2 regions of the Halomonas sp. EF61 genome follow, and region 1 is predicted to be linked to the other one. Evidence: predicted binding sites of a transcription regulator. Region 1 holds the regulator's gene; the other holds the start of a gene.
What was found. Region 1 encodes sigma-54, which starts transcription at its own class of promoters, with help from an activator protein. Its sites were predicted from a motif close to TGGCACNNNNNTTGCTNT; they were not measured.
Positions count from the first base shown of each region.

Region 2: the regulator sigma-54 is predicted to act here: its motif matches at 6,176-6,193, upstream of NFI08_RS08130 (circularly permuted type 2 ATP-grasp protein).

Region 1 covers NZ_JAMSHM010000002.1:144,030-159,076, reverse strand. The annotation lists gene bioA (adenosylmethionine--8-amino-7-oxononanoate transaminase) at 52-1,326, opposite strand; gene NFI08_RS09790 (BUD32 family EKC/KEOPS complex subunit) at 1,521-2,045, opposite strand; gene NFI08_RS09785 (HPr family phosphocarrier protein) at 2,097-2,366, opposite strand; gene rapZ (RNase adapter RapZ) at 2,369-3,250, opposite strand; gene ptsN (PTS IIA-like nitrogen regulatory protein PtsN) at 3,304-3,789, opposite strand; gene hpf (ribosome hibernation-promoting factor, HPF/YfiA family) at 3,795-4,103, opposite strand; gene NFI08_RS09765 (RNA polymerase factor sigma-54) at 4,263-5,675, opposite strand; gene lptB (LPS export ABC transporter ATP-binding protein) at 5,957-6,682, opposite strand; gene lptA (lipopolysaccharide transport periplasmic protein LptA) at 6,682-7,212, opposite strand; gene lptC (LPS export ABC transporter periplasmic protein LptC) at 7,225-7,800, opposite strand; gene NFI08_RS09745 (KdsC family phosphatase) at 7,797-8,363, opposite strand; gene NFI08_RS09740 (KpsF/GutQ family sugar-phosphate isomerase) at 8,396-9,400, opposite strand; gene NFI08_RS09735 (calcium/sodium antiporter) at 9,425-10,375, opposite strand; gene NFI08_RS09730 (ATP-binding cassette domain-containing protein) at 10,625-11,437, shown strand; gene mlaE (lipid asymmetry maintenance ABC transporter permease subunit MlaE) at 11,434-12,216, shown strand; gene mlaD (outer membrane lipid asymmetry maintenance protein MlaD) at 12,234-12,698, shown strand; gene NFI08_RS09715 (MlaC/ttg2D family ABC transporter substrate-binding protein) at 12,733-13,383, shown strand; gene NFI08_RS09710 (STAS domain-containing protein) at 13,380-13,715, shown strand; gene NFI08_RS09705 (BolA family protein) at 13,999-14,253, shown strand; gene murA (UDP-N-acetylglucosamine 1-carboxyvinyltransferase) at 14,267-15,047, shown strand, end outside.
Region 2 covers NZ_JAMSHM010000001.1:1,829,212-1,844,258, forward strand. The annotation lists gene NFI08_RS08095 (LysR family transcriptional regulator) at 1-680, shown strand, start outside; gene NFI08_RS08100 (Na+/H+ antiporter family protein) at 784-2,127, opposite strand; gene NFI08_RS08105 (hypothetical protein) at 2,609-2,827, opposite strand; gene NFI08_RS08110 (hypothetical protein) at 2,824-3,087, opposite strand; gene NFI08_RS08115 (fasciclin domain-containing protein) at 3,491-4,009, shown strand; gene NFI08_RS08120 (phosphatidylglycerophosphatase A family protein) at 4,197-4,685, opposite strand; gene NFI08_RS08125 (transglutaminase family protein) at 4,762-5,700, opposite strand; gene NFI08_RS08130 (circularly permuted type 2 ATP-grasp protein) at 6,284-7,741, shown strand; gene NFI08_RS08135 (alpha-E domain-containing protein) at 7,746-8,732, shown strand; gene NFI08_RS08140 (zinc-binding metallopeptidase family protein) at 9,058-10,116, opposite strand; gene NFI08_RS08145 (alpha/beta hydrolase) at 10,168-11,202, opposite strand; gene NFI08_RS08150 (GNAT family N-acetyltransferase) at 11,199-11,732, opposite strand; gene NFI08_RS08155 (glycosyltransferase family 2 protein) at 11,978-12,898, shown strand; gene NFI08_RS08160 (lipid-A-disaccharide synthase N-terminal domain-containing protein) at 12,895-13,227, shown strand; gene NFI08_RS08165 (ArnT family glycosyltransferase) at 13,232-15,031, shown strand.

The DNA of each region.
Region 1 (15,047 bases):
AGAGCTAGTCAGCGCCGACCCTGCCCACTAATTATGCGTTTGCTGTGAAAGTTATGCGTTTGCTGTGAAAGGCGCCTTCATGGCCTTGATGATCTGGCGCATTTCGTCATCCGAGGTGATATAGGCAGGCATGGTGTAAAGCCATCTGCCGAAGGACCTCAGCCACACGCCCTGTTCACGGGCGATGGCGGCGGCGCCTTTCAGCGCTTTACTGTCGTGCACCTCGATCACGCCGGTGGCGCCGAGCACACGGATGTCGGCCACCGCAGGGTGGGCGCGCAGGTCACTGTCGCCGGCGAGTTCCTGCACAAGGATGGCGTTGAGCCGAGCGATACGGCCCAGATAGTCGTCCTCCTCGAAGACCCTGAGGCTTTCCAGTGCCACGCGACAGGCCAGCGGATTGCCCATGAAGGTCGGGCCGTGCATAAAGGCGTGAAGCTCGCTGTCGCCGATAAAGGTGTCATGGACACGGTCGTTGGCCAGGGTCGCCGCGTGGCCAAGGTAGCCGCCGGTCAGCCCCTTGGACAGCACCATGATGTCCGGACTGACACCGGCATGGTCGGCGGCGAACATGCGCCCGGTGCGGCCAAAGCCGGTGGCCACTTCGTCGAACACCAACAGCACGTCGAACTCGTCACACAAGGCGCGAGCACCCTTCAGATAGTCCGGAGAGGTCATGTTGAGGCCACCGGCGGCCTGCAGCAGGGGCTCCATCAACAGCGCGGCGATCTCGTGGTGGTGGGCTTCCAGCACCGCTCGCAAGGCGTCGAGGTCGGCGGCGACCTGCTCTGGCGTGGCCGTATAGGGTGCCGTCGGCGCCGGGGCGAAATGGTGCTTCGGAAGAAAGCCGGAAAACAGCGAATGCATGCCCTCTTCGGGGTCACACACCGCCATGCAGCCGGCGGTATCACCGTGGTAGGCCTTCATCAGCGACAGCATGCGGTGCTTGTTGGGGCGGCCGCGCAGATGGTGGTACTGCACCGCCATCTTCATCGCCACCTCCATGCCCACCGAGCCGCTGTCGGAGAAGAACACGTGGTTGAGGCCCTCTGGCGTGACGCGAACCAGTTCCCGGGCGAGCTGGTCGGCGGGATCGTGGGTCAGTCCCCCAAGCATCACGTGACACAGCGTGGCAGCCTGCTCCTGAATCGCCTTGACCAGCCGTGGATGTCCGTAGCCGTGGATCATGCACCACCAGGAGCAGGTCGCGTCGAGCAATGATTCGCCGCTGTCCAGGGTAAAGCGGGTGCCCTGGCCGCCGACTACCCGGGGGGCAGGGGCCTGGGTCTTGAGATGGGCGTAGGGATGCCACACCGGAGAGGTCATGTCGGCTCCTGAAGGACGCTTGGTGGTAAACTGAGTGACGAGTTAAAAGTTTACCACTGCTGCTGCTACCGTCGCCAACGCCAGCGCTCGTACCCGGAAAACCGGGGTAGAGCGGGGCAGGCGAGGGCACAAGGAAGAGCGGTGCTTTTTCAGGGATGCTGGGCTCAGGGATGCTGGGCTCGGGGATGCTGGGCTCAGGGATGCTGGGCGTCGACACGTTCGAGAAAGCGTTCGAACAGGAACGCCTCGTCGTTTTTCAGCGAGCGACTCAGGCAGTCGATGAACTCTCGGCGCGGATAGGTGAAGATCCGCGGCGCCTTGTAGGCATCCAGATCGATGGCGATCACCTCTCCGTCGACGACCAGGAAGTTCTCGGTGTGCAGGCCACGACAGTGGATACGGTCACGGTACAAGGCTTCGAGAATGTCCAGGTAGCGGTTCTGCAGTTCCGGCGAGTCGAGGACCAGCTGTTTGAGCGCGATGCCGTGCACGTTGGCGGTGACCAGGCGATAGCGCTCTGCCGACAGGATTTTCGGTGTGGCGATACCCAGTCGCTCCAGTCGGCCGGCGACATAGCGAAAATTGTGGCCGGGGTAGCGCCGGATGCCCAGGCGGTAGCGCCAGCGATCGCTGGTCTTGGGCGTGAAGGTCTTGATGAAGGCGTCCTGGTCCGGATCGTAGTGGACCTCGGTGTACTTGCCGGTCTGGATCAGTTGCATGGCGTCCTTGGCAGGCAGGGGGTGGCGGTCAAAACAAGGAGAGGGAAGACGTCAGGCGTCTTCGTCGAAGCGTGCGTCGAACAGTGCCTCCAGAGCGTCCAGCACCGCGTCCGCGTCCTTGCCTTCGGCCTCCAGGGTCAGTTCCGTTCCGCAGGGGGCGGCCAGCATCAGCAGCGACATGATGTTGGCGGCGTCACCCGAGCGGCTGCCATGGTGGACGGTGACGGTGGCGTCAAAGGGTTGGCAGCAGGTGACCAGGCGTGTCGCGGCGCGTGCATGCAGGCCACGACGATTGGTCAGGGTCAGGGTGCGTCGGGCCACGCCTAGAGTCCTCCGCTGTCCAGTCGGCGTTGCTGGCCGAGTTCGCGGTGGCGTAGACGGACGCGGGGATGCTGGTCGGCCAGGGCCGAGGCGATTCCCTCGGCCAGGTAGACCGAACGATGCTGTCCTCCGGTGCAGCCCACCGCCACGGTGAGGTAGCTGCGCTGGCTTTGCTGATAGCGCGGTAGCCAGGTGCGCACCCAGGCGAGAATGTCGCGCTTCATGTCGGCGACGTCCTGATAGCGTTCGAGGAAGTCGATGACGCTGGGATCGCAGCCATTGGCATCACGCAGCGATGGTTCCCAGTAGGGATTGGGCAGACAGCGGGCATCGAACACGATGTCTGCATCCGGCGGCACGCCACGCTTGAAGCCGAAGGACTCCACGGTCAGGCTCAACTGGCCGCTGCGGTGGTCGGCGACCTGTTCGGCGATGCGCGAACGCAGTTCGTGCACCGACAGGCGAGAGCTGTCGATGACCAGATCGGCCAGGTCTCGAATACCCGAAAGGGCCTTCTGTTCGGACTCGATGGCTTCCGCCAGGGTCATGTCGCTATCACGGGTCAGGGGGTGACGGCGCCGCGTGTGGGAATAACGCTCGAGCAGAATTCGCGCATCACTGGTCAGGTAGACCACCTGGCAGTCGATCGGACTCTGCTTGAGGGACGCCAGCTGGGCGGGGAAGCGTTCCAGTGCCTCAGGCAGGTTGCGGGCGTCGACGCTGACGGCGATACGGCGGGAATGACCGTTTTCCAGCTCGTCCACCAGGGCGCCCAGCAAGGTCGCGGGAAGGTTGTCGATGGCGTAGAACCCCAGGTCCTCCAGGGCTTGAAGGGCCACGGACTTTCCCGAGCCGGAGCGACCACTGATGATCACGAGCTGCATGTCCTGTCTCCTTGGGCAGGCGTCCATTGCTGATGGCCTAGGCAAGGCCGCGATCAGGAGGGAGTGTCGTCCCCTGGCGCCTGTTGGCGGATGGCTTCCTGCAGGCGCTCGTGAAGCTCGCGCTGGGAGCTGGCGTGGCGCAGACGGTGACGTGTGTCGGCGTCGTTCATGACGCCGGCGACCTGGCCGAGCAGGGCGAGATGGGCGTCGTCGGCCTCTTCCGGTACCAGCAGTACGAACACCAGATCGACGGGCTCACCATCGATGGCATCGAAGTCGACAGGTTCCGCGAGTTTGAGGAAGCCGGAGATGGGCGCCTTGCAGTGGGGGTTGCGGGCATGGGGAATGGCGACGCCATTGCCTATGCCGGTACTGCCCAGGCGCTCACGTCCGATCAGCCGACTGAAGACCTCCTGGCTGTCCAGGCTCGGGGTGTTCTGCGCAATGAAGGTGCTGAAAAACTCCAGCACCCTCTTCTTGCTGCCTCCCGGGACATCGAACAATGTGCGCTCGGGAGGGAGAATGGCTTCCAATGTCATGAGAGTCAGCGAATTCCGGCGCCTTGGGCGCGGGCTTGGGATTTTTCCTTGTGCTTGACCAGCTGGCGGTCCAGCTTGTCGGCAAGGGCGTCGATAGCAGCATACATGTCGCCGTCCTGCGCTTCGGCATGCAGGTCGGCACCGGCGGCGTGAAGGGTGCAGGCGGCCAGCTGGCGTTCCTTTTCCACCGAGAGGGTCACCTGGACGTTGGTGATGTTGTCGTAGTGGCGCTCCACACGGGTGAGCTTCTCTTGTACGTAGTCACGCAGGGGATCGGTCAATTCGACGTGGTGGCCGGTGATGTTGACTTGCATGACAGGCTCCTTGCTCTTTCGGGTGGTGGCTTGATTGTAACCCTTTTTCCGATCCTGCAAACCCCCTCGACGCTACGCAGAAAGACGCAGATGTCATGCGAAATTTCAAGTGCTTGCGCTTTCCCGATAACTAGGCTAGCGACGCCGCAGCGCAAGGCCTCAGCGCAGTCGCTTGCGCTCGCTGGAAGACGGAATATTCATGGCTTCCCGGTACTTTGCCACGGTGCGTCTGGCGACATTGACGCCGTCTTCCGCCAGCAATTCCACCAGTTTGCTGTCCGACAGAGGTTTGCGGGCAGGTTCCTTTTGAATCAACGATTTGATCATGGCGCGGATGGCGGTACTGGAATGGGCGTCGCCATCCTGGCCGACCTGGCTCGAGAAAAAATACTTCAACTCGAACACGCCGCGAGGCGTGTGCACGAACTTCTGGGTGGTCACGCGGGAGATGGTGGACTCGTGCATCTCCACCTTGTCTGCGATATCGGCCAGCACCAACGGTTTCATGGCCGCTTCTCCCTGCTCGAGGAAGTCGATCTGACGCACCATGATTTCCCGGCCGACCTTCAGTAAGGTGTCGTTGCGGCTGGACAGACTCTTGATCAGCCAGCGCGCCTCCTGCAGGTGGTCCTTGAGGAACTGGTTGTCCTGGCTCTTGTCCGCGCGCCGAATCAGTGCAGCGTAGTCGGGCTGGATGCGCAGTCGGGGCATTGCATCCGGGTTGAGTTCAACGCGCCAGCCCTCTTCGGTGTGGCGTACCACCAGGTCGGGTATGACGTAGTCGTTATCGCTGTCACCGAACTGGCTGCCGGGACGTGGGTCGAGGCTCCGGATCAGCTCGATGACGCTGTCGAGTTGGTCGTCATCGAGTCCTAGTCGGCGCTTCAGCAGACGTCGGTCGCCGCTGGCCAGCGCCTCGAGAAACTGTCTTACCAGTCGTCCGGCCTGGGGCAGCAGGACGGTATCGCGAGGCAGGCTATCCAGTTGCAGCATCAAACACTCGCGCAGGTCGCGGGCGAACACTCCGGTCGGTTCGAACTGTTGCAGCCGAACCAGCACCGCCTCCACCTCGGCGAGGGGAGGGGGGCGACGACCGTCTTGCTCGAGCCCCTGGGCAATGTCATCCAGCGTCTGCTCGAGATAGCCGTCGGCGTTGACCGCGTCGAGCAGGCTCTCGGCGATCAGGCGCTCCTGGTCGCTGACGTCGAGCATCGCCAGTTGCCAGCTCAGGTGGCTGTGCAGTGACTGGGAGCTTGCCTGGCGCTCGAAATCCGGCGCCTCGCCACTGCCGGCGGGGGTGGTGCCCAGGTCCTGGTAGGTGTCGGACCAGTCGCTGTCCACACTGAGTTCCGAGGGAATCTGATCCGCCCAGTCATCTTCCACGGCTTCCCTCGTCTGCTGTTCGCCGAACTCGTCCTCGAGTTCGAGCATGGGGTTGGCCTCCAGCGCCTGCTGGACCTCCTGGCGCAGGTCCAGGGTCGAAAGCTGCAGCAGGCCGATCGCCTGTTGCAGTTGCGGGGTCATGGTCAGCTGGGTACCGATGCGCAGCTGCAGTGACGCCTTGAGGGCCATGGGTCGGGATCCACCAGTGTTGTCGAAAGGCTTTACCCTAACGACGAGTCATCAGACATGCAAGCATCTTGCCAAGTTGGTGTTTTTTGACCTGTGGGAGGGAGTGTAAAGGTCGATGTGGAACAACTTGGTAGGGGGGAGGTGCTTCTTTCGAGGGAGGCCCTGTGTGCAAGGTGAGGCCGACCCTTTCGGGGCCGGCGGTTGGATGCTGATGCTGGCAAGTGTTGCGGCCGCTTGATGCGACTGCGACTGCGACTGCGGCTGTCGGGCGGCCCTGCGGTCTAGAGGCGGAAGTTCTCGCCCAGGTAGACCTCCTTGACGCGCTGGTTGGCGAGGATGGACTCGGCGCTGCCCTCAGCGATGATCTGGCCGTCGCCGACGATGTAGGCACGATCGCAGATATCGAGGGTCTCGCGCACGTTGTGATCGGTGATCAGGACGCCGATATCGCGGGCCTTGAGTTGACGAATGATGGACTTGATCTCGCCCACCGAGATCGGGTCGACCCCGGCGAAGGGTTCATCGAGCAGGATAAAGGCCGGCTCGGTGGCCAGGGCGCGAGCGATCTCGACCCGGCGCCGCTCCCCGCCGGACAGGCTCATGCCGGGGTTGTCACGAATATGGCTGACGTGGAAATCCTCGAGGAGTTGCTCGAGACGTGCTTCTCGGCCCTCGCGGTCGAGGTCCTTGCGGGTCTCGAGGATCGCCATGATGTTGTCGGCCACCGACAGCTTGCGAAAGATCGAAGCCTCCTGAGGCAGGTAGCCGATACCGGCCAGCGCGCGCTGGTGCATGGCCGCGCGGCTCAGGTCCCGATCATCGATGCTGATGCTGCCGGCGTCGGCTCTGACCAGGCCGACGATCATGTAGAAGGAGGTGGTCTTGCCGGCCCCGTTGGGGCCCAGCAGACCGACGATGCTGCCCTGCTCGATCGACAGGCTGATGTCCTGGACGACGCGACGCTTCTTGTAGCTCTTGGCCAGATGGCGAGCGTGGAGAGTCTTCATCAGTTTCCTTGGCTTTCCGGCTCGAGGGTCATGCGAATGCGCTGCTCGCCCTGGACGCCCTGGGCGCTGGAGCGGGCCTGGACCACGCGGCGATCGAGGAAGTACTCCAGATAGGCACCGTCGAAGGTGTCATTGGCCTTGTGCAGCTCAGCCTGGTCGATCAGCTCCATGCGGCGTTCGGCTACGTGGTAGATCACCTTGCGGCCCCAGCCCTTGACCACCGGTTCTTCCGGGGATGGCTTCTGCTCGAGGTAGGCGCGGGAGCCGGTCGCGGTCGCCAGTGACAGTTGTCCCTGGTCGTTGCGCTGGATCTCGACGCGTTCGCCGGTGAGGATCATGCTGCCTTGCACAATGCGCACGTCGCCGGTATAGACCGCGGTACCGGCGCGATCATCGAGATCCAGCTGGTCGGCCTCCACCTGAATCGGTGCGCTGCGATCACTTTCCAGCGCCAGGACACTGCTGCCGGTGGCGCCGGCGGCCAGGCCAAGGGCCAGGGCAAGCAGGAGGGCGGGACTTGGACGCATCATGGAAGGGGCTCCTTATTGAGGCTCTGGCGGATGATGACCGGTGACATTGTCGGTCAGGCGAGCGGTATTGTCATGGATCCAGGCGTCGAAGCGCTCCCCTTGCATCTGTTGAGGGGGTTGGCGTAGGACGGCTGGCGTTTCGCTCCAGACATGGCCACTGTCGCTGTCGTAGACCAATACCTCGGTATCAAGCTGCCAACGCTCCGCGGGGGCCTCGAGATGGGCGTCGCCCGACAGGGTCAGGGGGTTGCCGTCCGGACCCAGTTCACCGTTGTCGGCGTCGGCGATCCACTCTCGGCCGCTGTCGTCGATCAGCGCAAGGTCCGGCTGGTCCACCCGGGTGATGTCGTCGAGCGGTGTGTGCACAAGGCGTGGCGTATCGATGCGCTGGTGGGGGGTGCCCTGGGCATCGAAGCGGGTCAGGCGGGCATCCACCAGGTAGTAGTCGGGCTCGCCGGCCTTGTCATTGGGTACCAGGTCGGGGACGTTGCTCTCGCGGGGGTCGAGCAACGTCAGGCCGCCACCGAGTACCAGCAGCAGGATGACCAGCCAGAAGCGAAAGCCTGGACGCAGTGCGCTCAGTTTCATGTCAGCGGTCCGTTGCTCAGGTAGCTGTCGATGATATCGTCGAGGCGGCCCTGGGCCATCAGCAGGGTGTCGGTGATCTCGCGCACCGCGCCATGTCCGCCGGCAACCTGGGTGACCCAGTCGGCGTGCTGACGAAGATAGCAGGGGGCGCCTGGCACGGTGATGCCGACCGCACTGCGATGGATGCAGGGAAGGTCGGGCAGGTCATCGCCGCAGTAGGCGACCTGGTCGAGGGTCAGGCCAAGCGAATCGCACAGCGATTCAAGGGCGGGCAGCTTGCGCTCGACCCCTTGCTGTACGTGCTCGATGCCGAGTGCTCTGGCTCTCTGGGTGACCATGGGGGAGCTGCGCCCGGTGATCAGGGCCACCTGGATACCGGCGCGCTTGGCCAGCTTGAGGCCGTGGCCATCCAGGGTGTTGAACGCCTTCAACTCGGAGCCGTCGGCGTGGAAGTGCAGTCGACCATCGGTCAGTACGCCGTCCACGTCCAGCGCCAGCAGCTTGATGTGGCGCAGGCGCTCCACCAGTTCCGGCGCGAGGGAGGCGAGAAGCTCGTGAGACATGACGGCGTTCCTTGTAAAGGGATAAATGAGGCTCAGATGACACCGGCGGCCAGCAGGTCGTGCATATGCAGTGCACCGACTGGGCGCTGCTCGTCATCGACCACCGCCAGGGCGGTGATCCGGCCTTCCTCCATCAGCTTGACCGCTTCCGCCGCCAGGGTGGCGGGGCCGATGCGTCGCCCGGGGGTGGTCATCACGTCATCCACGGTAAGCGAGCTGAAGTCCTGATGGCGATCCAGGGTACGGCGCAGGTCGCCGTCGGTATAGACCCCGGCCAGGGTGCCGTCGGGGGACACCACGCAGGTAAAGCCGAGTCCCTGACGGGTGATCTCGAGCAGGGCGTCGCGCAGCGGCGAGCCCGACGGTACCGAGGGCAGCCGGTCGCCGGTATGCATCAGGTCGGCCACGGTCAACAGCAGTCGCTTGCCCAGGCTGCCGCCCGGGTGGGACAGGGCGAAATCCTCGGCGGTGAAGCCGCGGGTCTCGAGCAGCGCCACCGCCAGGGCGTCGCCCAGCGCCAGCGCTGCGGTGGTCGAAGAGGTCGGGGCCAGGTCCAGTGGGCAGGCCTCGCGCTCGACCCCTGCGTATAGATGGGCTTCGGCGTGGCGGGCCAGGGTCGACTGTGCTCGGCCGGTCATGCTGATCAGTGGAATGCCCATGCGCTTGAGCAGCGGCAGCAGGGCAGTGACCTCGGCGGTTTCGCCGGAGTTGGACAGTGCCAGGACGACGTCGCCGGGCGTGATCATGCCCAGGTCACCATGACTGGCTTCGCCGGGATGGACAAAGAAGGCCGGCGTGCCGGTGCTGGCCAGGGTGGCGGCGATCTTGCCGCCGACATGTCCCGACTTGCCCATGCCGGTGACGACCACCCGGCCGCGGCAGGCCAGCAGCAGTTGGCAGGCACGGTCGAAGTCGCCGTCGAGACGCCCGATCAGGGCGTCGATGGCGTCACGTTCCAGCTCCAGGGTGCGTCGTGCGATATCGCGGACGCTCAGGGTCGGCGTCTGCGCCGAGGAGGGGTGTTTGCTCATGGCCATGATTGTTGCCGTTTACTGCCGTTGTCACAAGGGGCCTGCCGCGACCGAAAGGCCGAGCCAGGTCAGATAAAGCGCATAGGTGCAGGCCAGCAGCGCGCCGATCCAGCGCCCCAGGCGCCCTCGGCGTTGCCACAGCAGCAGCGCCGCCAGCAGCAGCGTCAGGCCAAGCATTACCGGAAAGTCGCGGCCGGCGGCTGCGGGATCGGTGGCTCCCGGCGCCAGCAGCGCCGGTACCGGCAGTACCGCCAGCATATTGAACAGGTTGGAGCCGATGACGTTGCCGATGGCCAGATCGTGGTGGCGCTTCAGCGCGCTGGCCACGCAGGCGGCGAGTTCCGGCAGGCTGGTGCCGATGGCGACGACGGTCAGACCGATCACCAGCTCGCTTACGCCAAAGGTGCGTGCCAGCTCAGTGGCGCCCCAGACCAGGGCGCGGGAGCTGGCGATCATCACCGCCAGGGTCAGCACCAGCCAGCCGATGGCCTTGCCCAGTGCCATGCCGGGAATGTCGTCGGCCATCTCCTGTTCGGCCTCGTCGGCGCGAAACAGCCACCACAGACTGAATACCAGCAGCGCGATCAGCAGGGCCGCGTCGAGGCGTTCGAGGCTGCCATCGGCCAGGGCGTAGCCGGCGAGGCCGGTGGCGCCCAACAGCAGTGGCAGCTCGCGGCGCACGATGGTGAAGCGCACCGGGATCGGCACCACCAGTGCAGTCACGCCCAGTACCAGCGCGATGTTGGCGATATTGGAGCCCAGCGCATTGCCGGTGGCCAGGTCGGGGGCGCCATCCAGCGAGGCCATCACCGAGACCACGATTTCCGGGGCAGAGGTGCCGATGGAGACGATGGTCATGCCGACCAGCATGATGCTCATGCCGGCGCGGTAGGCGGTGGCGGCGGCGGCGCCGACAAAGCGATCCGCGCTCCAGAGCAGGCCCACCAGGCCCAGGGCGACGACGACAGACGGTAACAGCATGGAGAACGACTTGGTTGCAGAAAGGGCGCCCATTGAACCCTTAGATAAACCTGCGCGCAAGCGCGCAACCGGGGCACTGGCATGCTGCATTTGAGTTAAGATACGATGTTCGAAAACCGAGCGCGGCTCAAGGCGCTCTATTCTCAAGGTTCGGGCTCAGGTCTGGCCAGGCGTCGAATCCGAGGATTCGGGGCGGGCGTCCGGTCTGAACCGCCGGTTCACGGTGATACTGACTCTATAGGGACTGCGATGACGGCTTCCTCCTTGGTGGAGGTGGAGAATCTGCATTTCACGCGCGGCGACAGGGATATCTTTCGCGGCGTGGATCTCTCCATACCCCGCGGCAAGATCACGGCCATCATGGGGCCAAGTGGCACCGGGAAGACTACCCTGCTGAAACTGATCGGGGGGCAGCTCAACCCCAGTGGCGGACGCGTCCTGATCGATGGTCAGGACGTCCATCGCCTGTCGCGCAAGGATCTGTTCCAGATGCGTCGGCGCATGGGCATGCTGTTCCAGAGTGGCGCGCTGTTTTCCGATCTCAGTGTCTACGAGAACGTGGCCTTTCCGCTGCGGGTGCACACCGATCTGCCGGAAAGCATGGTGCGTGACGTGGTGCTGATGAAGCTCGAGGCGGTGGGGCTGCGTGGGGCCAGAGACTTGATGCCAGCAGAGCTGTCCGGCGGCATGACACGGCGTGTGGCGCTGGCGCGGGCGGTGGCGCTGGATCCTGAATTGATTCTCTACGATGAGCCCTTCGTCGGCCAGGATCCGATCTCCATGGGTGTGCTGGTCCAGTTGATTCGACGGCTGAATCAGGCGCTGGGCTTGACGGCGGTGGTGGTCTCCCATGATATCAAGGAGACCCTGTCCATCGCCGACTACGTCTACGTGGTCGCCGACGGGCGGGTCATGGCCCACGGCACGCCGGCGTCGCTGGACGTGGAACAGGACGCCCGAGTCAGTCAGTTCGTGCATGGTGAGCCGGATGGCCCTGTGCCGTTTCACTACCCGGCCAACGATTTTCACGATGACATTCTGGGCCAGGGGAGCCGTCCATGATCGAACGAATCACCCATATGGGACGGCGCGGCTGCGACCTGCTGGAGGCCGTCGGCCGGGCCAGCATCTTTCTCGGCCAGTCCATGCTGGGGCGCCCCTCGGCAGAAGGGTTCAGCCTGTGGGTGGCCCAGGTCTATGCGGTCGGTGTGCTGTCGTTGGCCATCGTGCTGGTGTCGGGGCTGTTCATCGGCATGGTGCTGGCGCTTCAGGGTTACACCATCCTGGTCGGGTTCGGTGCCGAGGACGCGCTCGGCCAGATGGTGTCGTTGGCCCTGTTGCGTGAACTGGCGCCGGTGGTGGCGGCGCTGTTGTTCGCCGGGCGCGCGGGCTCGGCATTGACCGCCGAGATTGGCCTGATGAAGGCCACCGAGCAGCTGACCAGCATGGAGATGATCGGCGTCGATCCGCTGCGTCGTATCGTGGCGCCACGCCTGTGGGCGGGGTTCGTCTCGCTGCCGCTGTTGACCATCGGCTTCAGCGTGGTCGGCGTGTACGGCGGCTACCTGGTCGGGGTCGAGTGGCTCGGGGTGTTCGAAGGCTCGTACTGGGGCAACATGCAGGCCAGCGTCGGCTTCTTTACTGATATCGGCAACGGCGTGGTCAAGAGCATCGTGTTCGCCATAGTGGTCACCTGGATTGCCGTGTTCCAGGGGTATGATCTGGTGCCGACCTCGGAAGGTATTTCGCGGGCCACCACCCGTACCGTGGTGTATTCCTCCCTGGCCGTGCTGGGCTTGGATTTCGTTCTTACCGCCGTGATGTTCGGCGGGCTTTCCTGATTCTGCGGAGACTGTCCATGAAGCGCAGCAAGACGATGGAGTTTGGTGTGGGCCTGTTCATGCTGGCCGGTATCCTGGGGCTGGTATTCCTGGGGCTCAAGGTCAGCGGCCTGGACCTGCAACGTGCCGACGACACCTACGAGCTCCGGGCCAACTTCGCGAATATCGGTGGGCTCAAGCCGCGGGCACGAGTGACGATGGCCGGGGTGACCGTGGGACGGGTAGAGAGCATCGAGCTGGATACCGAGTTCTACGATGCCGTGGTGGTGATGTCGCTGGACAGCTCCCTGGCCGGCAAGCTGCCGGATGACAGCACCGCGGCGATCCTTACCTCGGGCCTGCTTGGTGAGCAGTACATCGGGCTGTCGGTCGGGGGATCACCGGAGATGATCGCCGAGGGTGAGGCGATTCGTGATACCCAGTCCGCGCTGGTGCTCGAGGAACTGATCCAGCAGTTCGTGTCCAATCTGACGAAAGACTGATCCGGCAGTTTCCGGAGATACAAGGAGGCAACCCATGACCCGTTCTTTGCCCGCAATGGTTCACCTGCGCCGCTGGTTGATGGCGCTGATGATGGTGCTGGCCAGTCTGCCGGCCATGGCCCAGCAATCCCCCGAACAGCTGATTCGCGACAGCGTCAATGATCTGATGGGGATGATCGGCGGCCGAGAGGCCTACTTCATGGACCGTCCCGACGAGCTCAAGCAGATGGTCGACGAGAGTCTGCGTGGCGTCGCCGACTTTCGCTACATCGGCGCCAGTGTGATGGGCCGCTACTTCAACAATGCCACGCCGGAGCAGCGTTCGCGCTTCGTCGAGGTGTTCAAGCAGACCCTGCTCGACACCTATGCCAAGGGCCTGGTGACCTTCGAGTACAAGGAAGTTCGCGTGCTCGATAACCAGTCCGCCTCACGCTATGACGATCAGGACAGCGTCGAGATGGAAGTGGTGGCCACCGATGGCACCATCTACCCGGTCAACTACACCCTGCGCAAGTCCAACGGCCAGTGGCGGGTGGTCAATGTCATCGTCAACGGCATCAATCTCGGTCTGACCTTCCGCAACCAGTTCGATCAGGCCATGCGTGACCACAACCGTGACTACGACGCCGTGATCAACAATTGGTCGCCGGATGTCGGCGTCGACGAACTGGAGCGCGGTGCGTGAGCGTGTTGATGGAAGTGGCGTCGGCCCGCCTGCTCGAGGACGGAAGTACACTCCGGGTGTGTGGCAAGGTCGACTTCGACGGGGCCGCGGACATGGCCGAGGCAGGTCGTGAGTGGCTCCAGAGTCGGGCATCGGGCACCTCGGTGTGCCTCGACCTGAGCGAGGTGGAGCACGTCTCCAGCGCGGCGCTGACCATGATGCTCGAGTGGGCGCGTACCATTCGCCGGATCGGGCTGTCGCTCAACAGCATCAAGCTGTCGGCGCAGCTCAGGCAGTTGACCGAGCTTGCCGGTCTGGATGATCTGTTGCCTTCCAGCACCGTTACCGCCTAGCGGCGGTTGTCTGGCTGCTGGTGTCCGTGACGCGCCTGGTTCGACGTCTGAATCCAGCGCCTTGATCCGGGCTGCTCGCCCTCGCCGCTAGCCCTTCCGGCACCCCCGACCACCGCAAGGTGGCCGGGGGTGTCTTTTTTGTGACGGATGTATAGGTGGAAACCTCGCTGCGTCATCGCCAAGCGCGCCGCTTTTCTTTACCATATGCCCTTTGAGTTTTTTCGGGACGTCACGGCGAGGCCGTGGGCGTCTCCCGTCATTGGTCTGGTCAAGGAGCAGGTGCATGCAACCCAGCGACGTCAAAGCGCTGCTCGAGAGCCGTGTCGACGGCTGTGAATTTCATATCCAGGGTGAAGGCTGTAACTTTCAGGTGATTGCGGTGGGCGAACGCTTCGCCGAGCTGTCACCGGTCAAGCGTCAGCAGGTCATCTATGGTGCGCTGTCCGAGGAAATCGCCTCCGGCGCCCTTCATGCGGTCAGCATCAAGACCTATACCCCCGCACAGTGGCAGGCTGCCGCCGAAAACACCGGAGCCTGATGGTACCGCCTTCATGGACAAATTGATCATTACCGGCAACGGACCCGCCGAGGGCGACGTCTGGGCCAGTGGCGCCAAGAATGCAGCGCTGCCCATCCTGTGCGCCACCCTGCTGTCCGAAGAGCCGGTAACCATCGGCAATCTTCCCCATCTGCAGGACATCACCACCACCCTGGAACTGCTCGGCCACATGGGCGTGCAGGCGGTGATGGGCGAAAAGATGTGCATTCAGCTCAACGGAGCCCAGGTCAGCGATTGCCACGCGCCCTATGAGCTGGTCAAGAAGATGCGCGCCTCGATCCTGGTGCTGGGACCGCTGCTTGCCCACTTCGGCAAGGCCGACGTGTCGCTGCCGGGCGGGTGCGCCATCGGCTCGCGTCCGGTGGACCTGCATATTCGTGGCCTCGAGGCCATGGGTGCCGATATCCGGGTCGAGGGTGGCTACATCCGTGCTACCACGCCGGGCCGCCTCAAGGGGGCGACCATCTTCTTCGATACCGTGACCGTGACCGGTACCGAGAACCTGCTGATGGCCGCGACCCTGGCCGACGGCACCACGGTGCTCGAGAACGCCGCCAAGGAGCCCGAGATCGTGGATCTGGCCGAGTGCCTGATCAAGATGGGTGCCGATATCCGTGGTCACGGTACTGACACCATCACCATCGAAGGGGTGGAGCGGCTCCACGGGGCTCGCCACGACGTCATGCCGGACCGTATCGAGACCGGCACCTTCCTGGTCGCAGCGGCGCTCAGCCGTGGCCGCGTTAGGGTGCGTCGTACCCGTGCCGACATTC
Region 2 (15,047 bases), on a different contig from region 1:
TGTTGCGAGAGTTCGAGACCGCCAAGCTCGATGCTCGTCGGATTGCCGATGGACAGCTCGGACAGCTGCGTCTGGGCGTCACCGTCATGCACCTGTGGGTGCCCCAGATCGTCAAGCTGCTCAACGGGTATCGCCAGCGTTACCCGGACGTCAGCCTCAAGGTACAGTCGCTGCTGTCCGCGCCCCAGGTGGAGGCGCTGCGCCATCATCAGCTGGATGCGGGGATGCTGTTCTTTCCCCCTGACGATGATGATCAGCTCGACAGCCACTGCCTCTATGAAGACCGTCTTGTGCTGGTAGCCAGCGAAGGATCACGCCTGGCGCAGCATCCCCCCTCTCGACTGGCGGACCTGGCCGGTGAAGACTTCATCTGGTTCGAGCGTAGCGCGACACCGGTCTATCACGACAAGCTGATCCATGCCTTTCAGCGACGTGGCTTCACCCCCCACGTGGTGCAGGAAGGCACCGACAACGCCACCATGCTGTGCCTGGTGGCGGCGGGCATGGGCTGCACGATATTGCCGGAAATGACCATGGCCGGGGCGCCGGAAGGCGTGGTCAGCTTTCCTCTGGAGGATCTGGATATAGTGCTGCCACTGATGCTGGTCTGGCGCAGGGATGCCAGCCTGCCGGCGGTCCGACGCTTGATCGAGGTGGCAGAGTCGCAATCGCTGGCCTGAATGGCCGCGCCCTGTTATCTGCGCTTGGCCTGGTGCCGTGCAAAAGGCCACCCGAGGGGTGGCCTTTGCCATTGCTGCGAGGCTTGGTGTCAGGTGCTGCGCATTACAGCACCATGGCGGCGATCCAGGCGAACACCAGCATGCCGATGTTGCAGTGCAGGAAGGTGGGGATGACGCTGTCGCGAATATGGTCGTGTTGGCCATCGGCGTTAAGCCCGGCGGTGGCGCCCAGGGTGATGGTCGAGGCCGGGGAGCCAGCGTCGCCCAGGGCCGCCGAGGCGCCCAGCAAGGCCATCGCCGCCAGCGGGTCGAAGCCCAGGGTCAGCGCCAGTGGCAGGTAGATGGGTGCCAGGATCGGCACGCTGGCGAAGGAGTCACCGAAGCCGATGGTGATGAACAGTCCCACCACCAGCATCACCGCTGCGCCCAGCGCCATGTTGCCGCCGATCAGTTCGGCCGACGCCGCTACCAGAGGCTCGATTTCTCCGGTGGCGGTCAGCACGCCGGCGAAGCCGGAGGCGACGGTGATGATGACCGCGATCTGCGCCATCATCCGCAGCCCGTCGGTGAAGACGTCATCCTGCTCCTGCCAGCGGAAGATACCGGACACCCCCAGGATCAGAAAACCGACCATGGCTCCGAGCAACAGCGAGTCGAACTTGAGCTGAAAGACCAGGGCCACCGCCAGGGCGCCCAAGGTGATGACCAGCTGCAGCGGCTTCAGGCGAGCCGGCGAGGCGGGCCTGGTGGCGACGGTGGCAGTGGTGCTTGGTGTGACGTAGTCGCGCGGGCGGCGATAGCTGATAAAAACGGCCACCAGCAGCCCCGCGACCAGGCCCAGCACCGGTAGTGCCATGGCCTTGGGGGCCATGTCGGCGGTGGCGGTCAGCCCGTAGTCCGCGCCGACGCTGTTGACGTTGGCCAGCAGGATCTCGTTGAGAAAGATGGCACCGAAGCCGGTGGGCAGCAGCAGGTAGCTGGCGCTGATCGAGCAGGCCAGGATGCAGGCCACGGCGCGGCGGTCGACTCGCAGGCGATCGAGCACAACAAGCAGCGGAGGCAGCAGGATCGGAATGAAGGCGATGTGCACCGGCACCAGATTCTGCGACATCAGTGAGGCGACGATGAACAGGCCGAACAGCGTCCACTTGACGCTCTTGCGGGTACTTTGCTCGTCGCTGCCAAGGCGCGCCGAGATAGCATCGGCCAGCAGTTCGAGCAGGCCCGAGCGTGACAGCGCCACGGCGAAGGCGCCGATCATCACGTAGGTCAGGCCGACCTGGGCGCCGACCAGCAGGTTGTCATTGAAGGCGCCGATGGCGTCGTTCATCGACAGCCCGGCGTGCAGCGCGCCTAGCATGGCGGCGCTGATCAGGGCGATGGCCACGGGGATCCGCAGCAGGCACAGCACGATCATGCTGAGGATCGTCAACACCGCCGCGTTGATGTGGTAGCCGACGGCCAGGGTCGAGGCGTAGATCAGGGCGCACAGAGCAATGGTCGGCAGTGCGCGGGTGCGGGCAAAACGGTTTGCCTTGGGAGAAGGGTCGGTAAGGGCGGTCTCTTGCATGGGGTCTCCGGCTCGTCATGAGCCACGTGTCCAGGGGGCGTGAGAGTGCCGGCGAGCGTGGCGTAACCGCGGAGGGCTGGTCCTCTTCTAGGGGAGGTTGAAGCCTGACGGCCGTTCGCTAGCGGGCGAATGATACCCCAAACCTGGGCCGTGGCCCGCACTGGCCTCGATAGTTGCCTCGATAGCGGTCTCGATGGTCGCCGCCATGGTGGCAAGGGGGGGAAGGAGGAAAGGAAGAAAGCAAAGAAGCGGCTGCGCTGCCTTCCATCAAAAACGCCGCCCCGAAAGGGGCGGCGTGAATCGCCAGGACGCGTCGGCGAAAAGCGGGGCGCAGAAACGCTGTCTCTCAAGCCATCGCTCAGGCGGGTACCGCCTGGGCGGCGCCAGAGGAAGCCGGTACTGCAGGCATGGACGGTGGCAGGGTCGCCATCAGCGCGCGCTCCAGGTCCATGGCCTTGCACTTGTAGGCGGTGCAGTTGGCGCAGTGAACGCTGTCGCCGTCGTCTTGACCAACAGGCAGCGTGAAGCGGGAGTGGCCACAGATGGTGCAGCTCAGGTCCAGGGCGACGGTGATCATGCGACTCGCTCTCCCTTGGTGTGCTGCTGCTCGATCAAGGCATCGTGCTCACGTCGCATGGCCATCATCAGGCTGCGAGACTTGTTGAGAAAGCGTAGGCGGTCGGGCGTCTGCTGTTCTTCCCAGGCGCCTAGGGTGGCATGAAACTCACCGCACTCGGTGCAGTTCAGCTCTTCCCAGTCATTGGGCTGAGCCGTTACAGGTCCCGGTGTGCTGGCCAGGTCGTGGCCACAGCGGGTACAGGAAATCGGGTAGTACACGGGTCGCCCTCCTTGGCGCATGACGTGCCGTCGTTCGTTCCGTTGTGGAAGCGAGGCTGCGCATGGCCCTCCTGGCCGAGCCTCAACGGTACGAAAGGTTCTCATCGCCAGGCTTGATATGCAAGTATTGTATAGGTTTTCTGTCGCCGGAAGCGTATCGGCATCTCGCCGTCATTACCGTCTTTCCGAGCAGCGCCCATATCATGACGTCAAAAGATGACGCTTTGATGATCAGAGTGGCGAAAGCTGTCGTAAAACTTTTTCTTGTACATTACTTGTTCTTGATCTAATTTTTGTACATGAACTGCGTCGTCCTGGTTGAGCAGCCCCGACAGAGAGGTTCCCGGGAGGCGCGCAGTGGCGACGCGACATCTCGGAGCAATCACCGCAAGGAGGCGAGAGCATGAAAAAAGCAATGTCTGCCGCAACGTCGTTCCTGCCGAGCTGCGTGCTCGGCGTAGCGCTGCTCGCTGGCGGGGTGGCCGAAGCGGATCAGCAGCAACAGCAGGATCCCTCACGCAATCTGCTCGAAGTCGCCCAGGCCGACGGACGTTTCTCGACATTGCTTGATGCTGTCGAGAAGGCTGGCCTCGACGAGCCGCTACAGGGAGATGAAACCTATACGCTCTTTGCTCCAACGAACGAAGCCTTCGGTACCCTGCAGCCAGGACAGCTCGACGAGTGGATGAGCGACGACAAGGCCTCCCACCGACGTCTGGTCGAGGTCGTTTCCTACCACATGGTGGAAGGAGAAGTGTCACTGGAGGAGTCATCTGAGGTGACCACCCTGCAGGGAACCGACATGGCCATCGACGCCCAGGAAGGCTCGGCAAGCGTAGGCAATGCCGCCGTGGTGGAGTCCGACATCAAGGCCAGCAATGGGGTGATCCACGTGGTGGACAGCGTGCTGATCCCTGAATAACCGATGCTGATTGACTGACGCCAGTGCAGCATCTGCTGCACTGGTCGCCAGAGGCCGGGCACGAGTTCCCCCGGTCACTGTTTCGATAGACCCCTGTCCCGTTTGGCCGCCCGTCGAGGGCGGTTTTTTTTGTGTCAGGGCTGTGGATTTAGGAAGCAGCGCTCGGCATTGGCAGGCCGCTATTGGCTTAAGAGGACTGCTCGGGATCTCGCTGCCAGTAGCGGCGGGTCAGGCGCACCAGCAGTATCAGGGTGAGGGCTGCATACAATGCCGCCATTGCGTCGTCGGCGACGATGCCGAGTCCCCCGCCAATACCTTCGATCTCGCGTACCGGAGACAGCTTGGAGATATCGAACAGGCGAAACAGTAGATAGCCCAGCGGCAGGATGATGCGTCGTCGGTAGCGCGAGAAGGCCAGCACCGCGATGGGCAGGGCCACCCATTCGTCGAGCACGATCTGGGGCAGGTCGCCGCCGCCCAGCCACATCGAAGCGAAGTGGCAGACGGGAACGGCCAGCACGAGGAGCGTCAGGGTAACGGCCAGGCGCGTGCCGAGCGGCAGCCGGAACAGCCACCAGGCGACCGGTAGTCCGATCAGGGAGCCGACCGTCCCCGGCGCCCAGGGGGAATAGCCCAGGCCGAAGCCGGTGGCAATCCAGATCAACAGGTCCTGCATGGAATCTCTCCTGAGAAGACGGTGGGCAGGGCAGGGCAAGGCCGGGCAGAGCCTGCGCAATATAAAGGACAGCGAATCAGCCGGCTATCGGCGCTGCCGGGTGATCGCCAGGGATGGCGGAGGTCGGTCCGGTGGCCGCGAATTCCCCGGCGGGAACAACGTCCACTTCCACCTCGAGGCGCTGGCGCCCACCACCGGTCACCACGCCCTTGAGCGGCGCCACGTCCTCGTAGTCGCGGCCCCAGCCAAGCAACAGGTGTCGTTCGCCGGCGCGCACACCGTTGGTGGGGTCGAAGTCGAGCCAACCCCAGCCGGGTATCAGCACGGAGAACCAGGCGTGGGAGGCGTCGGCGCCCATCAGTCGAGGCTGTCCTGGAGGCGGTAGCGTCTCGAGGTAGCCGCTGACGTAGCGCGCGGCCAGACCCACCGAGCGCAGGGTGGCGATGGCCAGGTGAGCGAAGTCCTGACACACCCCACGGCGATGCTGGAGCACCTGGGACGGTGTCGTCTCCAGGTCGCTGAACTCGCTGTCGTAGCGGAATTCCTCATAGATGCGACGGTTCAAGCGTTCCACGCAGTCCACCAGATCGCCACCAGCGGGAAAACAGTCTTCTGCCCAGGCGGCGAGCAGCGGGCGGCGCTCGATATAGGCGGAGTTTTCAAGAAACGGCTGTGCTTCGCGGAAACCTGGCTGGTGGCGGTCTGCCAACAGCTCTCGACACCGCTCCCAGCCCATGAGGGCCTGCGGCGGTGTGGCGCGAGGCGAGGTCATGACCTGCGCCTCCAGCGTGACCTCGAGCTGGGTATGGGGGGTGTCGACCGCGAACAGCGCGATATGGTTGCCGAAGGCGTCCTGTCGGCTCTGGCGTAGCGACTCGCCCGGCGAGATCGACAATTGCGCCCAGGCAACCTGCTGGTAGGCCATTTCACGGGGCATCAGGCAGGCCTCGTTCTCGCTCAATGTCACGATCTCGCTGTAGTGGTAGCGCGTGGTGTGGCGAAGTCGATAGATCATCTGCCGGATCCCGCCGTGACACCCCTGCCAAGGCTGGCCACACGGCACCGCCTGGCGCCGCTGTCTTGAGCAGGGCAGGACAGCGGTGCGCACGAGCCAGGGAGGGCGGAACGAGAAGAGGCAGGCATGGGAAGCGAGGAGGCTCCTGGGTGTAGGCGAATGTTGCAGAAGGTGACGATATCCCCCCCGAACCGTGGCGACAAGATGTACCCGACTCCTGCCTGTCTCTCAAGCTCGAAAGGTGGACGTTGTCAGCAACAGGGGTTTTCGACCGGCGTCGCAAGGGCTGATGATAGCTGCCGCTCACGCTCGCCAGGTGCCGCCCGGATTGCACCAGATCGGTGCTCGCTGCCCCTTCTTGCTGGCTCGTGGCGCACTTTCGGCAGGAGCAAGTGGTCGCTTTTTGTCCAAACTGCTCAATTGCGCCCGTCGGTCCGGCGAGAAGGTGCGGCGCTGTGTCCTATTCTCGGCGGCCTGGTACAGAGCTTGCTATACAGCAAGGAGGGACCCGGTACGGTCGAAGGCGGGGGTGCCATCGTCGTTGTCGGGTCGCCGGATGCCGAAAACAATCGAGGGTGTGCCGATGAGCCATGTGGATTGGCAGCAGTACGACTGCGCAGGGTTCTATGACGAACTGGTGGCGACGCCCGGGATGCCGCGGGAGGCGGCCAAGATGCTGTGTAACGTGCTCGCGGGCTTTGCCCCTGACGAGCTGGAAGAGCGCAAGAACGCAGCAGAGATCGCCATTCGCACCATGGGGATCACCTTCACGGTGTATTCCGAGGGCAGCATGATCGACCGCGCCTGGCCTTTCGACATCGTGCCTCGCATCATCCCCGCCGACGAGTGGCGACGCACCGAGGCAGGCCTCAAGCAGCGGGTCGAGGCGCTCAACCTGTTCATCGACGACCTGTACCACGACCAGAAGGTCGTCAAGGATGGCGTGCTGCCGGCGGCGGTACTCGAGCAATCCGTCAACTTTCGCCCCCAGTGTGTAGGGATCGATCCACCCCACGGGGTCTGGGCGCATATCTGCGGCTCCGATCTGGTGCGTGGTGGCGACGGCACCGTCTACGTGCTGGAGGACAACCTGCGGATACCGTCCGGGGTGTCCTACATGCTCGAGAATCGCAACGTGACCAAGCGCGTGCTGCCGGAGCTGTTCGCCTCGGGCAAGATTCATCCGGTCGACGACTATGTGCCCCAGCTTTACGACATGCTGGCGGGCATGTCGCCACGCCATTGGGACGATCCCCAGGTGGTGGTGCTGACCCCGGGTATCTACAACTCGGCCTACTACGAGCACGCCTACCTGGCCCAGCAGATGGGCGTGCAGCTGGTCGAGGGGCCGGATCTGCTGGTCGATGACGACGACGTGGTCTACATGCGCACCGTCCAGGGGCTGACCCGTGTGGACGTGATCTACCGCCGCGTCGACGACGCCTTCCTCGACCCGGAGGCGTTTCGCAAGGACTCGGTACTGGGCGTACCCGGATTGATGCGGGCCTGGCGCAGCGGCAAGGTGGCGCTGGCCAACGCCCCGGGGGCCGGTGTCGCCGATGACAAGGTGGTCTACGCCTTCGTGCCGAAACTGATCAAGTACTACCTGGATCAGGAGGCGCTGCTGCCCAATGTGCCGAGCTACCTGTGCATGCTCGAGGAAGACCGCCGCTATGTGCTGGAGCACCTGCATGAACTGGTGGTAAAGCCCGCCAACGAGTCCGGCGGCTACGGCATGCTGATGGGGCCTCAGGCCTCCCAGGCCGAGCGTGATGCCTTCGCCAGGCTGATCCAGGAGGACCCGCGCAACTACATGGCCCAGCCCATGCTGAACCTGTCCACCACCCCCACGCTGTTCGATGGCAGGCCCGAGCCGCGCCACGTCGACCTGCGCCCGTTCATCCTGTCGGGCCAGGACGGCGCCTACGTCACCACCGGTGGCTTGACCCGTGTGGCCCTGGTCAAGGGCTCGCTGGTGGTCAACTCGTCCCAAGGGGGCGGCAGCAAGGACACCTGGATCGTCGAGACGGGGGAGGACTGAGACCATGCTGATGCTTTCCAGAGTCGCCGAAAACCTGTACTGGATGGCCCGCTACATCGAGCGTGCCGAAGATACCGCCCGGCTGATCAACGTTTCCAGTCACCTGATGCTCGACATGCCCTACCGCCAACCGCTGGGATGGGCGGCGATGGTCGATATCACCGGGGGCGCCGAGGTGTTCGAGACCCTCTACGACGAGCCCAACGATCGCAACGTGGTGCAGTTCCTGTGTGCCGACCGACGCTACTCCGGCTCGATCCTGTCCGCCCTTGCCCAGGCCCGCGAGAACCTGCGTACTACTCGGGACGTGGTACCGCGGGAGGTATGGGAAGAGATCAATCAGCTTTACATGACTGCCGGTGCCCACGCCGATGCGGGCCTCGGCCCGGGTCGTCGCGAGCGCTTCCTGAAGCTGGTGATTCGTGGCTGTCAGACGTTGATCGGGTTGATCGAGGGCACCCTCAGCTACGGTGGGTCACGGACCTTCATGATGCTCGGGCGCCAGCTCGAACGGGCCGACATGATCACCCGCATCATCGATGTGCGCTCGGCCAACCTGCTGCAGCGTGACAGCGACGAGATTCGTCCGTTCGAGCACCTGCAGTGGATGAGTGTGCTCAAGTCGTTGACGGCCTACCAGATGTATCGACAGCACGTGCGCTGTCGGGTCAGGGCCACCGACGTGCTGCGTTTCCTGGTGCAGGACTCCCTGTTCCCGCGTTCGGTGTCGCGCAGTCTCAAGGACAGCATCCGGGCGCTGCGCTCGCTGCCGCGACATGAGCGCGCCCTGGCCTCGGCGACGCTGGTGCTGGCCGATGTGGCCGAGGCCGACGTCCGTGCCCTGGTGCGCTCCCCCGAGGCCCTGCACGACTTTATCGACGTGCTGCAACAGGGCTTTGCCGAGCTGCATACGGCGATCGCCCGCACCTACTTCCCGACCCTCGATGACCTGGGCGATGGCGAGCTACTGGCGGCCAGCGACCAGGCGTGAAGCCAGGCGGGCCAGGTATCCCATGGCCCGCCTGCCCTGAGCCACTGCTGAATCCAGCCAAGCCGAATCTAGCCAAGGCGGATCTTGCCAAACCGGATATCGACAAGCCGGATATTGCCAAGCATTGCGGCCCCTCCTGGAAAGAGGGCCGCATGGTGGTGCTAGGGCTTGTCTGAAAAGTGCCTGCGCTCGGTAATACGGCGTTAAAAATCGGATCAAAATGCTCATTTACACCCCGTAAACTACGCTTTCTCACCGATTTTTGCCTTGTCTAACCTTCGCTCGTCGACTTTTCGGACAGCGCCTAGGTGGGGCGACGGGCGGTTCACTGCTGTCGTCGCGCCGCCAGCACCATGTCGTGGATATAGCAAAGCTTGCAGGCGATGGTCGGGGTGATCACCTCCGGCACCAGGTCGAGCAGTCCCATCTCGCGATTCATCTCGTTGAAGCCGAGGCTCAGGCGGCGAAAGGTGGTCAACATCGCTTCGAGGTCCTCGTCGAAGCCGGTGGGGGTGATGCCGAAGTGTCCGGCGGTATCGAGGATGGCGACCATGTCCAGGTAGAAGCCGAAGGTTTCGGCGAAGTCCTCCCAGGGGTGCATGGTGGCGTAGGCCGACACGAAGCGGCCGCGCCAGTCATTCGGTGGTCCCTGCTGATAGTGGCGATCGAGGGCTTCGCTGTAGCTGGGGTTGTTGTGGTCACCGAATACCTCGATGTAGGCCGACTCGTCGCGCCCCTTGATCAACAACTCCCAGTAATAGTGTCCGATCTCGTGGCGGAAGTGGCCGATCAGGGTGCGGTGGGCCTCGTTGAAGTCGTTGCGCAGGCGCTCGCGCTCGACGTCGTCGGCTTCCTTGACGTTGATGGTGATCAGTCCGCCGGCGTGACCGGTGAACACCGGCATGCCCTCGTCGCTGGAGTGCCAGTCGCCTTCCGCCGCCACTTCGTCGGCGAGGAAGGCGAAGGCCAGCGGCGGGTTGGCGCGGCGGCCATCTACCTCGTGGGGCAGCCCCAGCAGGTCGAGGGTGTAGAAAAGCCGGCGCTTGGCACTCTCGAGCTTGGCCCAGCGTTCACGATGGCCGGGCACCGACAGGTCGGGGATGGCCTGGTTGTGGCGACAGCAGTCACACAGCGTCATGCCACGGTCGGCCTCCTCGCTGGTGATCATGCGGTTGCAGACCCCTTCCACGGAATAGTTGTGGCACTTGACCAGCAGCGTAGCGCAGGTGTCGTCGACGCAGCGGTAGCGACCATCGGGCTGAAGATCGACCGTCACCAGGGCATGGCAACCCGGGCACCAGCCAAGTTCGGAGTGGCATACCAGGCAGAGGGTATTGTCGAAGAACAGGCGGTTGTCACAGCGTTGGCAGGGGTAGTGGCGCATTCGCATGCCCTCGGGCGTGGCCAGTCAGGTGTCGTCGCCAGTATAGCCAGGCTACCGGGCGGGCGGCGGGTCGGTCTCGTCTGGAGTGTGCTGAGGCGACTCGGTGGCGTGGGCCGTGGGCGCTGGCGCCGGCGCCAGCGCCTGGGCGAGAAATTTCCGCTGGTCGTCGGCGAAGGCCGCCCGCCAGTCGCCCTCGTAGATCTCGAAGTGGCCGGTGTCGTAGGTCTTGAGTGTGGCCTGTGATCCCAGTGCTTCCGCCAGCCGGTAGCCGGGGGCGATCGGCGCGACGCTGTCACGCAGGCAAAGTTGCAGCAGCACCGGACAGTGAACCTGGCGGGCCCGGGTGACCGGACGGTAGAGCCCGAGCGCCAGCAGGGCGCGTGGCGCAATACGATTGTCGAAGTCGTCATCGACAAACGACAGGATCCCCGTCAGGGCGTCCGGGGCGGAGAGCGCGGCCAGGGTTCCCGGCTCGCCGGCCAGTGGCAGGTACCGGGGCCCTCGGCCGAGGCAGCCCCTGGCTAGGTCGGCGAGTCCTACCCCGGTCATGCGCAGGAAAGTACCAGGTCCTGCGTCCTTGAGCTTGAGCAGCGACGAGGCCCGACCGTCGAGCATCGGATTCATGGCGATGACCGCAGCGACATCGTCGCGACGAGCCGCCAGAGTGATGACATGGGCCGACGAGAATGACGTACCCCAAAGCACCAGCGGGAGGGCCGGTGCCCGGTCCCGGGCGTAGTCGATGGCGGCCGTGTAGTCCTGTTGCTGGCGCTTGATACCGAGTAGCTGGCGAGGCTCGCCGTCGGAGCGGCCGAAGTGACGATAGTCGAAGACCAGCACGCTGTGGCCGGCGTGATGCAGGGCCTGGGCGTAGCCGACAAGGCCGCCTGCCACCGTTCCGCCAAGACCGTGGGCCATGACCACCACCGCACCATCGTCGGCACCTTCGAACCACCAGCCGCGACAGCGAGTATCGCCGCTGTCGAAGGTTACCGCTTCGGCGCAGGACAGGTCGCGGGTGTCGGCACTGTCGAGGGGCAACTGTGTGGCGCTGTTGTCGGGGCTGGCGTCATCACTTGCGCTCATCGGCTGGCCTCCTTCAGGTCGCCATCCAGGCCGTCATCCCGGTCGTCATCCCGGTCGTCATCGAAGACGGCCAAGGTCATGTAGACGCTGTTGGGATCCTCGACATAGCCGGCGAAGGGCGCACAGGGGGTAAAGCCATGACGCGTGTAGAACTGGCGAGCCGGAGCGAAGCCCGGCTGTGAGCCGGTCTCCAGGCTCAGCCGGCGATAGCTCCGCATTCTGGCCTCCTCGATGACCTTGTCGAGCATCAAGGAGGCCAGACCCCGGCGAAGGTGGCTTGGTGCCGTGCGCATGGACTTGATCTCGCCGTGGTCGTGGCTGACTTCCTTCAGGGCGACGCAGCCGACCAGATCGTCATCATCCCACAGCCCCCACAGGGTCACCTCCGGCGCCTTCAGTTCATCCAGGGTCAGGGCATGCCGGCTTTCTGGCGGCGAGGTGGGCGCCAGTTTCTTCAGTCCGCGGCGGTGGGCGCGGATCATCGCCGCCATGGCGGGGGCGGCAGGGTCCTCTTGCTGGAAACGCAACATGGCTACCTCGATGCAGTGGTGCCTTCAGGGTACCTCAGGTGGCACGGTTTTCGGACATCGGGTATGCGGTGGCACGTCGTCTCGCACAGGAGGTCGATGAAGGTGTCTCGCCTGGAGGCTCCTGCGACGCTGTGAGCGTGGTGACGTCTCGGTGACGTCGTGACCAAGGGCGGCATTTATGAATTAAGGGTGGCTTAAGTATCGCCGGGCAAGGTGACGGTATTCCCCAGTCCGAGGCGAATCCCATGCACGCTGTAACCCTGTCGGTAGTGATCCCTGCCCATAACGAAGCCGCCAACCTGCCCACGCTGCTCGATGAGATCGAGCAAGCGTTGTCGCAACAGGCCTACGAGGTCATCGTGGTAGACGATGGCTCTGACGATGATACCTGGCCCCTGCTGGTGACGCGGGCCCACCGTCAGGACACGCTGAGGCCACTTCGCCATCGCGATAGCGCGGGTCAGAGCACCGCCCTGTGGCAGGCAGCGAGGCATGCCCGAGGCGAGTGGCTGGCGACCCTGGACGGCGATGGCCAGAACGACCCCGCCGATATTCCTGCGTTGCTGGAAGCCGCGAAGGCGGCGCGGGTGGACCTAGTGGGCGGTCATCGCGTCACACGCCAGGACTCCGCGCTCAAGCGGCTGTCTTCTAGGGTCGCCAACGCGGTTCGAGCACGACTGCTCGGCGATGGCTCGCCGGATAGCGGCTGTGGTCTCAAGGTGATCCGCCGGCAGGCGTTTCTTTCGCTACCGTACTTCGATCATATGCATCGTTTTTTACCTGCCCTTGTCGCCGCTCAGGGCGGGCGTTGTCTGTCCCACCCCGTCAAACACCGGCCTCGCAGGGCCGGGCGCTCTCACTACGGCCTGAGCAACCGCCTGTGGGTCGGCATCACCGACCTGATCGGAGTGCGCTGGCTGCAACGTCGCTCGCGACTGCCGGTGGACTGTCGTGGTATCGATGATGCGCTCGACCCGCCTCGGGTCGGGACGACGCTGGGGCATGGGGAGCTGGCCTTTGCGACGGACACCACCGTCAACAAAACTGGTAGGCAGCAGCCGATGCCTGACGGTCTCGATGTTGTCCTGCCCCGTGTCGTCTTTGGCAGTACGGCCTCAAGCAGCAGCGTTACCCTGAACCAGGCCGCCGCAGGGTCGTCGCAATGACGCTGTCCTGGTGGCTGGTGGTAGGTTTTCTCGGTCAGGCGCTGTTTTCGGCGCGCTTTGTCGTGCAGTGGATCGCCAGTGAGAGGGCGAAACGCAGCGTGGTGCCGGTGGCCTTCTGGTTTCTCAGCCTGGCCGGGGGTGTGACCCTGCTGGTCTATGCCATCCATCGCCGAGACCCGGTGTTTATTCTTGGGCAGGGGGCCGGGCTCTTTATCTATCTGCGCAATGTGATGTTGCTGCGCAACAATACCATCGGCAGATCCTCGCAGCGGCCGGGCGAACCGGCGCCGTCTTCCATCGAATCGACGTCGTCACGTGCCGGAGGATAGCGTCATGCCCCCCTTGAGAATGCCTCTTCGCCTGTCCTGGGCCGGTTGGCTGGCCTTCTGCGCCTTCGCCGTCCTGCTGCTGGCACTCGGTCTCGGCTGGCGCGATCCTTGGCCCGCCGATGAGCCCCGTTTCGCCTTGAATGCCATCGAGATGCTGGTGACCGGAGATTTCTGGATCCCCCATCGCGGCGGTGAACTCTACGCTGACAAGCCGCCGATCTTCATGTGGGCAAGCGCCCTGGGCATCTGGCTGACCGGCTCGATGCGAATCGGCTTTCTGCTGCCGTCGCTGCTGGCCGGGCTCGGCACCCTGGCGCTGATCGTGGATCTGAGTCGGCGTTTATACGGCCCGCGCATTGGTCTGCTGGCGGGCATTGCCACCCTGGCGACCCTGCAGTTTGTGTTGCAGGCCAAGACCGCCCAGATCGACATGCTGTTGACCTTCTTTACCACCCTGGGCGCCTACGGACTGTTACGCCATGCCCTGCTGGGGCCCTCTCGCTGGTGGTGGCGGGCGGGCTTTGCGGCCATGGGGGCCGGCATCCTGACCAAGGGGGTGGGCTTTCTGCCGCTGGCGCTGCTGCCCGCCTGGTGGTGGTTGGGGCGCGGCGGTGTCAGCGGTAACAGGGGGGCTGGCCGGCTGACGTCGCTCCGCCTTCGCGACCTTCTCGAGGGACTGGGGTGCCTGCTCGCGGTGGTGCTGGCCTGGGGGTTGCCGATGATCCTGATCACCAGCCTGAGCGACGACCCGAGCCTGGCGGCCTATCGTGACAATATTCTGTTCAAGCAGACCGGTGAGCGCTACGCCGACGCCTGGGCTCACCTGCGCCCCTGGTACTACTACATCGCCCAGGTGCTGCCCTGGGCCTGGATGCCGCTGGTGCTGACCTTCCCCTGGGCCTTTCCCAACTGGTGGCGACGCATTCGCCGCGGTGATGCGCGTACGCTGCTGCCTGTAAGCGCCGTGGTGTTGATCGTGGTCTTCTTCTCGCTGTCACCGGGTAAACGCGGCGTCTATATGCTGCCGACCCTGCCGCTGATGGTGCTGGCGCTGGCGCCACTGCTGCCGGCGCTTGCCAGGCGGATCGGCCTCAATCGCGCGGGCTTTGGAGCCGTCATCCTGCTTGGCGGGCTGCTGGGATTGGCGGGCCTTCTAGGGCTCTGCGATGTCGCGCCGTTGGAGCGTCTGGCCCATCGCTACGGGATCACTCCCTGGTGGGAGTGGCTGGCGCTGGGGGGCCTGGCTCTGTGCCTGGCGCTTGTGTTGAGGCCGCGCCGAGGCCTGGTCGCCGTGACCCTGTTCCTGTGGTGCCTGTGGGGGTGGTGGAGTACCCAAGGCTACGTCTGGATGGACCCGGAGCGCTCGCCCCGGGACATGATGGCCAGGGTGGCGGAGCTGGTGGGGCCGGCCGGTGAGATCGCGCTGTTGAACTTCGATGAGGAGATCCTGCTGCATTCGCGCACGCCAAGCGTTCACTTCGGCGACATGACGCCCATCGAGCAAGAGCTTCCTGCCGCCATGGCCTGGCTCGCCGAGGCACCATCGCGGCGCTGGATGCTGGTGGTGGACAAGGATCTGGAAGACATCGACTGCGGCGAGCTTGGCCAAGGGTCCGACCTCGGCCATCAGAATCGCCACGACTGGCTGCTGCTGCCGGGTAGCGCCTTCGCCGGTTGCCCCCAGGATCGCGACGCTGCACCGCTCTACCTGGCACCAACATCGCTGCCAGGCTCCGGCGCCTGGCGCTACTTCACCGAGACACAGCCTGTCCCCGGCGAGGTAGCAGGAGTGACGCATCGCTGAAAGTTGGACGCAAGTT